DNA from 2 places in the Pseudomonas sp. GNP013 genome. Region 1 is predicted to be linked to the other one. Evidence: riboswitches for the same ligand, from Rfam matches in the RefSeq annotation. Region 1 holds a riboswitch; the other holds the start of a gene.

The links. Region 1 has a riboswitch for cobalamin ahead of ACXX81_RS12260 (CbtB domain-containing protein). Riboswitches for the same ligand answer to the same signal wherever they lie in the genome.
Region 2: it holds a riboswitch for cobalamin, as region 1 does, so the genes downstream of both, cobO (cob(I)yrinic acid a,c-diamide adenosyltransferase) here and ACXX81_RS12260 (CbtB domain-containing protein) in region 1, are expected to answer to the same signal.

The regions. Positions count from the first base shown of each region.
Region 1 covers NZ_JBTGUT010000001.1:2,846,393-2,850,472, forward strand. Annotated here, with positions in the region: gene ACXX81_RS12255 (M10 family metallopeptidase C-terminal domain-containing protein) at 1-1,066, opposite strand, end outside; cobalamin riboswitch at 1,317-1,531, shown strand; gene ACXX81_RS12260 (CbtB domain-containing protein) at 1,627-1,815, shown strand; gene ACXX81_RS12265 (CbtA family protein) at 1,827-2,519, shown strand; gene ACXX81_RS12270 (cobalamin biosynthesis protein) at 2,516-2,908, shown strand; gene cobM (precorrin-4 C(11)-methyltransferase) at 2,976-3,722, shown strand; gene nfuA (Fe-S biogenesis protein NfuA) at 3,868-4,080, opposite strand, start outside.
Region 2 covers NZ_JBTGUT010000001.1:1,192,798-1,196,877, reverse strand. Annotated here, with positions in the region: gene ACXX81_RS05470 (cobyrinic acid a,c-diamide synthase CobB) at 1-983, opposite strand, end outside; gene cobO (cob(I)yrinic acid a,c-diamide adenosyltransferase) at 980-1,591, opposite strand; cobalamin riboswitch at 1,672-1,926, opposite strand; gene ACXX81_RS05460 (PQQ-dependent sugar dehydrogenase) at 2,025-3,338, shown strand; gene ACXX81_RS05455 (C40 family peptidase) at 3,461-4,006, opposite strand.

The DNA.
Region 1 (4,080 bases):
TGCGTAACGTCGAATCGGTGGCGGTGTCGTACACGAAGGTATCGCGGCCTGCGCCGCCGTACAGACGATCGACACCGCCACCGCCTTTGAGCCGGTTGTCGGCGGCGTTGCCGATCAACACATCATTGCCGGAACCGCCGATGGCGTTCTCCACGGTAACGTCCCTGGCGATGGAGACATTCCCCGTCTTCCCACCAACATTGGAGAAGGTTTCAGCGTTCAGGTTGATCACCTGGTTCTGGTAATAGCGAGAGAAATCCAGCGTATCGTTACCACCGCCGTCCCAGACGCAAAAGACGGCGCCGTCCCACGGGGACACCAGTGAAAGATCGTCTCGCCGGGTATTGGAATTGAAGCCGTAGGTGGTATCCGTGTTACGGGTCGTGTAATTGGCGCCGTAGACCTTTTGGGCCCAGGCAATGTCGGTCATCAACGGTGCCGAGGCGTACTCGCCCTTGTGATCATGACCTGTATCGCTCGCTTCGAAATAGCTCATGACCGAGTAGGCCCGGCTGTCCTCGGCGAAAATGGCATGCGTGCCGTACTTGATCGGGCCCTTTAACGCTTCATAGTTTCCGGGGTGGGCAGCGCCCAGCCAATGGCCGATTTCGTGGGTTAGCGTTTGGCGTCCAAAGCCATTTACGGTGGGCGCGTGATTGAACGAGTGGCTGGAGTTGAGGCGCACTCGCCCAGAATTGCCGGAACGCATGGCATCGGCGACACTTGGCCTCGCGCTATTGACGAAACGTAACAGGGCGTCGGGCGTAACGGCGTCTTCCTCGAACTCGATATTCGCTACATCTGCCCAGGACCGCATTGAAAGACGGGCCTGCGATTGCTGGGTTTGATTAAACCGAGTTTCCTCTGGTGCAACTTCACGAAACGTATAACCCACCCGCACTACTTTATCGTTATTACGGTCCTGCCATCGGCGCTGCCTTCGATCTATTTGGCTGGCGGCTTGACCGGTGGACCAGGACGGCTTGCTGGAGACCGCATGATAGTGCGGGTTGCGAGCATCCTGTGCCTTGTAGTGCGGGCCGGCGGCTTCAACGTGCGAATTCATAATATCTTGACTGACAATCGGAGGATTTAAACTGGCGCGCGATATAACAGACATAAAAAGGCCTTATCAACTTAATGGATAACATCAACTTCAGCGCGCCTACCTTCCGATATCCACTCACGGAAAAAAAGTGCATCAGACCCGCAAAATAATAGGAGATATTACTTGGTAAAAATGCCATTACGCCTTTTACGCCGCGATTCTTAATCAGAATCGGCTTCAATTGACGCCCCGGTCATGCTCGTGTTTTCCTGTACATCTTGTTTCGGGTGCCCTTCACAGGGTGAAACGGGAAACCGGTGAGTCATGGCCTGCAATGCCAGGGTATGACGAGTCCGGTGCTGCCCCCGCAACGGTAAGCGAGTGAAGCGTCAGATCCACTGTGCCAGCCGGCATGGGAAGGTGATGCTTTTTGACCCAGCGTCCCTCGCAAGCCCGGAGACCGGCCCGAAAAATCAGATAACAAACCCGCGGTGGGCGGGCGCTGTTCGAACCTCGCGTGCCCGGCTCGCGGGGTTTTCATGCGCTCGTTTCGCCCAGACACTTGATAGGGACGCGCCATGTCGATCATCAGCAGCACCTCACCCGCCGCCAGCCACACCGCCACCCTGAGCCAACGCCTCACTGCCGCCATCGGCGCGTCGGTTCTCGGCGCCTGCCTGGTGTATTTTGCCGGGTTCTCGCATATCGAGGCGGTGCACAACGCGGCCCACGATACCCGCCACAGCGCCGCGTTCCCGTGCCACTGAGGCCTGCCGACATGATCAAGCGTATTGCGCAAACCGCCGGCTTTACCGGCCTGCTGGCCGCCCTGCTGCTGACGCTGCTGCAAAGCTTCTGGGTCGCCCCGTTGATTCTGCAGGCCGAAACCTTCGAGAAGGCGCCGGCTGCAACCGAGGTGACGCATGAGCACACTGCCCATAGCCACGACGCCGAAGCCTGGGAGCCGGAGGATGGCTGGCAGCGCGTGCTGTCCACCACCGGCGGCAATTTGGTGGTGGCAGTGGGTTTCGCGCTGATGCTGGCGGGTCTCTATACCCTGCGCGCCCCAACCCGCACGGCCCAGGGTTTGCTATGGGGCCTGGCCGGTTACGCGACTTTTGTGCTGGCGCCCACCCTGGGCCTGCCGCCCGAATTGCCGGGCACTGCCGCCGCCGACCTGGCACTGCGCCAAACCTGGTGGATCGGCACCGCCGCCTCCACGGCCGCCGGTATTGCGCTGATTGTGTTTGGCCGCAACTGGCTGCTTAAGGTCCTCGGCGTGGCGATCCTCGCGGTGCCCCATGTGATCGGCGCGCCGCAGCCCGAAGTGCATGCAATGCTGGCCCCGGAGGCCCTCGAAGCGCAGTTCAAGATCGCGTCGCAATTGACCAACATCGCATTCTGGCTGGCCCTGGGCCTGATCAGCGCCTGGCTGTTCCGACGCAACCGCGACGGTCAATACTCGGCATGATTCTGGCGGTGGGCCTGGGTTGTCAGCGCGGTTGTGATGTTGACACCCTGCTGGCTCTGCTTGACGGCGCCCTTGCCGAGGCGGGAATCGAGCGCCAGCGTGTCACCGCGCTGGCCAGCATCGATCGCAAACAGGATGAGCCGGGGCTGATCGCCCTGGCCCAGCGGCTGCAATTGCCATTGCAGTGTTTCAGCGCTGCGCAACTGGCGGTTTATGAGGACCGCCTGAGCCACAAGTCAGCCGTCGCCTTTGCCCACACCGGTTGCCATGGTATTGCTGAAAGTGCCGCACTCGCACTGGCAGAACAGTTGTCGGGCGCCCCTGCCCGCCTGTTGATCCGCCGCAAAAACAACGCCAAGGCTACCTTTGCGTTGGCCTGCGCCGACTGAAACCTCGATAATCACCCTGATCGATCATGAGCATTTTTCATGCTCGCCCCCTTCCACAGGAACTCCCATGACCGTTTACTTTATCGGCGCAGGCCCCGGCGACCCGGAATTGATCACCGTCAAAGGCCAGCGGCTGATCCGCAGCTGTCCGGTGATCATCTACGCCGGTTCGCTGGTGCCGGCGGCGGTACTGGAGGGCCATCAGGCGCATCAGGTGGTCAACAGCGCTGAACTGCATCTGGAACAGATCATCGCGTTGATCAAGGTCGCCCACGCCAGCGGCCAGGATGTGGCCCGCGTGCACTCCGGCGATCCGAGCCTGTACGGGGCGATTGGCGAACAGATCCGTCATTTGCGCGAGCTGGGCATTCCGTTCCAGATCATCCCGGGCGTCACGGCGATAGCCGCCTGCGCCGCACTGCTGGAAACCGAACTGACCCTGCCGGATATCGCCCAGAGCGTGATCCTGACCCGCTACGCCGACAAAACCCGCATGCCCGATGGCGAAGACTTCGACAGCTTGGCGCGCCATGGCACCACAATGGCGATTCATCTGGGGGTCAATCACCTGGAAAAGATCGTTGCCCAACTGCTGCCGCACTATGGCGCCGACTGCCCGATCGCCGTGGTGCACCGGGCAACGTGGCCGGATCAGGACTGGGCAGTGGGCACGCTCAGTGATATTGCTGAAAAAGTCGCGGCCAAGGGCTTTCGGCGTACGGCGTTGATCGTGGTGGGCAGGGTGCTGGCCAGTGACAGCTTTGGTGATTCATCGCTGTATCGCGCGGGTCATGCTCACCTCTACCGCCCTTGAAGGAACGCGGGCAAAACGGTGGGAGGCGAGCAAGTCCCCTCCCACATTTGATCTGATTAGTTGGATAGCGGGTGTAAGCTTCTGAATTCAAGGAAAAAAAACGGCGCTCACGGGCGCCGTTTTTTGTTCGCAGTGAACGCCTTACTCAGTAGTAGGCGTTTTCTTTCTGCGTGTGGTCGGTCACATCGCGAACGCCCTTGAGCTCCGGAATGCGCTCAAGCAAGGTGCGCTCGATGCCTTCGCGCAGGGTCACGTCTGCCTGGCCGCAACCTTGGCAGCCGCCGCCGAACTTGAGGACGGCGATACCGTCATCTACCACGTCGATCAGGCTGACCTGACCGCCGTGGCTGGCCAGCCC
Region 2 (4,080 bases), 1.7 Mb from region 1:
AGGTACAACATGCCGCCACACTCGGCGAGCAAGGGTTTGTTCGCCGCGTGATGGGCGCGAATGGACGCGAGCATCGAGGTATTGTGCGACAGCGCCTGGTGGTGCAGTTCCGGGTAACCACCGGGCAGGTAGAGGCTGTCGGCCTCAGGCAGCTGGCTATCGTGGAGCGGAGAAAAGAACGTCAGCTCGGCCCCCATCGCCCGCAACAGGTCCAGGCTGGCGCCATAGGTGAAGGCAAACGCTTCGTCCCGAGCGATGGCAATGCGCACGCCGGCGAGCAGCGGCTCGGCCTCGATCACTTCAGGCACGGCAAAGGTCACTGACGGCGGCACCGCCACTTCGCAACTGCTGCCCAGCGCCTGGGCGGCGGCGTCCAGGCGCGCGTCGAGGTCATTGAGTTCACTGGCCTGCACCAGTCCCAGGTGGCGGCTGGGCAGTTCGATACCGGTCTCGCGGGACAGCGCGCCGTACCAGCGCAGGCCCTCGGTGAGGCTGCCTTCGAGCAGTTGCGCATGGCGCAGGGTACCGACCCGGTTGGCCAGCACGCCGGCGAACGGCAGGTCCGGCTGGTAGCGCGCCAGGCCCAGGGCCAGTGCGCCGAAGGTCTGGGCCATGGCCGTGCCGTCGATCACGCCGAGCACCGGCACGCCGAAATGTCGCGCCAGGTCGGCGCTGGAGGGCGTGCCGTCGAACAGGCCCATGACGCCTTCAATCAGAATAAGGTCGGCCTCGCCCGCCGCTTCCCACAGCAGGCGGCGACTTTCCTGCTCGCCCACCATCCACATGTCCAACTGATACACCGGCGCACCGCTGGCGCGCTCGTGGATCATCGGGTCGAGGAAGTCCGGGCCGCACTTGAACACGCGCACCTTGCGCCCAAGGTTGCGGTGCAAGCGGGCCAGGGCAGCCGTCACAGTGGTTTTGCCCTGGCCGGACGCCGGTGCGGCGATCAGTACGGCCGGGCAATGACGGGGCTGATTCAAAGTTCGACGCCCTTCTGAGCCTTGATGCCGGCCTGGAATGCGTGCTTGAGCATGCCCATTTCGGTGACGGTATCGCCCATTTCAATCAGCTCGGGCTTGGCGCCACGGCCGGTGACCACTACGTGTTGCATCGGCGGGCGGGCCTGCAGGTCGCTGAGGACCTGATCGAGGTTGAGGTAGCCGTGCTTGAGGGCGATGTTCAGTTCGTCCAGCACCACCAGGCCAATGGAGGCGTCTTGCAGCATCGCCCGGGACACCGCCCAGGCGGCCTCGGCGGCGGCGATGTCGCGCTGGCGGTCCTGGGTTTCCCAGGTGAAGCCTTCGCCCATCACGTGAAAGCGCACCTGCTCGGGGAAGCGGCGGAAGAACATCTCTTCGCCGGTGCTGAAACGCCCCTTGATGAACTGCACCACACCGCACTGCATGCCATGGCCCATGGCGCGGGCCAGCATGCCGAAGGCCGAGCTGCTCTTGCCTTTACCGTTGCCGGTGAGCACCAGCAACAGGCCGCACTCATTCGGCGAGTTGGCGATGCGCTCGTCGATCACGGCTTTTTTGCGCAGCATGCGCGCCAGATGGCGCTCGTCGCGTTCGGGGGAATCGGTCATGGCAGCTCTCCGTTGGGGCTGGACAAAAACGGCGGGCAGGAAACAAGCGCATACAGACAGCCAAGCATCGCCCACCGTGATGCTGTTGAATGTTCAAGGCCGGTCTCCGGACTCATGAGCGGCGCCTGCACGTATCAAGCGCAGGCAGGCCGGCGGCGCGCCTTCCCATATCGCGCACGATACAGTGGCAAACAGCACCGTTTTGACTCATTTACCGTTGCGGGGGCAGCGCCGGGATCGCGGCAGCACTGTGTACAAGTGCGCTCACTCACCGGCTTCCCTGTTTCACTCTGTCGACGCACGCGCCACGGAGCACCTGGAACAAGCGGCGAAGGTTAGTGGGTTGGGGGGGAGCGTCAATTAAAGCTGGCCTGGCACTTGAACCATCCTGGGCAGGCAATCCTCTACCCTTACAGGCATTCAGGAGAAAATCATGCATAAAACAAGACTCGCCTTACTCATCATGCTCGCCGGCACCCTCGCCGCCTGCGGTGAAAGCTCGACGTTGCAGGTCTCGGATGGCACCGGGCCGTCGCCCAAATTGCCGCAGCCGAACAAGACGCTGATCCCCACCGTGAATATCGCACCGGCCATCGGCTGGCCTGAAGGCGCCAAGCCGACGGCCGCCGCCGGTACTCAGGTGGCCGCGTTCGCCGAAGGCCTGGACCACCCGCGCTGGCTGTATGTGTTGCCCAATGGCGACGTGCTGGTGGCCGAAACCAACGCGCCGCCCAAGCCGGATGATGCCAAGGGTATTCGCGGCTGGGTGATGGAAAAAGTCATGGGCCGCGCTGGCGCTGGCGTGCCGAGCCCGAACCGCATCACCCTGCTGCGCGATGCCGACCATGACGGTGTGGCCGAGACACGCACGGTGTTCCTGGAAAATCTCAACTCGCCATTCGGCATGACCCTGGTGGGCAACGACCTCTACGTGGCCGACTCGGACAAGCTGCTGCGCTTTGCCTATCAGCCTGGTGAAACCGCGATCAAAACCCAGGGCGCCACGGTGGTGGACTTGCCCGGTGGCCCGCTGAATCACCACTGGACGAAAAACGTGGTGGCGAGCAAGGACGGCAGCAAGCTGTACGTGAGCGTCGGCTCCAACAGTAACGTCGGCGAAAACGGCCTGGAAGCCGAACAAGGCCGCGCAGCGATCTGGGAAGTTGACCGCGCCACCGGCCAGCACCGGATTTTCGCCTCGGGCCTGCGCAACCCCAACGGCATGGCCTGGGAACCGCAAAGCGGCAAACTGTGGACGGCAGTCAACGAGCGCGACGAAATCGGCAGCGACCTGGTGCCGGATTACATCACTTCGGTCAAGGATGGCGGCTTTTATGGCTGGCCGTTCAGTTACTACGGTCAGCATGTGGATGTGCGCGTGACGCCGCAGAACCCGGAGCTTGTGGCCAAGGCCATTGCGCCGGACTACGCCGTGGGCCCGCATACCGCGTCCCTGGGACTGACCTTTGCCGATGGCAGCAAACTCCCGGCGCCATTCAGCAACGGCGCGTTCATCGGCCAGCACGGCTCGTGGAACCGCAAGCCGCACAGTGGCTACAAGGTGATCTTCGTGCCGTTCGAAGGCGGGCAACCCAAGGGGCAGCCGGTGGACGTGCTGACCGGCTTCCTCGACAAGGACGAGAAAGCCATGGGCCGGCCGGTGGGCGTGGTGATCGATCAGCAGGGGGATCTGCTGGTGGCTGATGATGTGGGGAATAAGGTGTGGCGGGTTTCAGCAGCTAAATAAACGCCGCGAAAAAATGTGAGAGGGGCTTGCCCCCGATAGCAGTGGGTCAGTCAATGAATTCCTGGACTGATGCACCGTCATCGGGAGCAAGCCCCTCCCACATATGGATCCTGGTTTCAGCGTTAAGGGTTGCGCGCCAGATGCTCGGCCGGCAATACGCGCTTGGCGCTCAGGTACGCATTCTGCCAATACGCCTTGGACAGGGTATCCAGCTTCACTGTGCCGCCGGTTTGCGGCGCGTGCACGAAACGACCTTCACCCACGTAGATGCCCGCATGGCTGACGCGGGAACCGCCGCCGGTGGCGAAGAACAGCAAATCACCGGTCTGCAGGTTCTGTTCACTCACGTCCTGGGCGCGCATCACGATCAGTTCGCGGGTGGTACGCGGCAGGGAAATGCCGGCGGCATCACGATAGACGAACCCGATCAGGCCACTGCAATCGAACCCCGAATCCGGCGTATTACCGCCCCAGCGATACGGTGTGCCAACCAGGCCGAGTGCACGGAAAAGCACGTCTTCGGCCGCAGGCGAGAAACTCTGGGTGGCAGCGTAGTTGAACACCGGCTTGGGCTTCACGGCGACAGGCGCCGGCGGCGGTGGACGGCTTGCGCAGGCGCTGAGCAGCGCGGCGCAAACAAGAAGCATGAGGCGGGCTGAGGTCGACATGGGCAGAACAATCCTGGTCTGGATGCGGCTTTCGCTGCCGAACGCTGAAAACCAGAACGCGCAAGCAAAGCTCG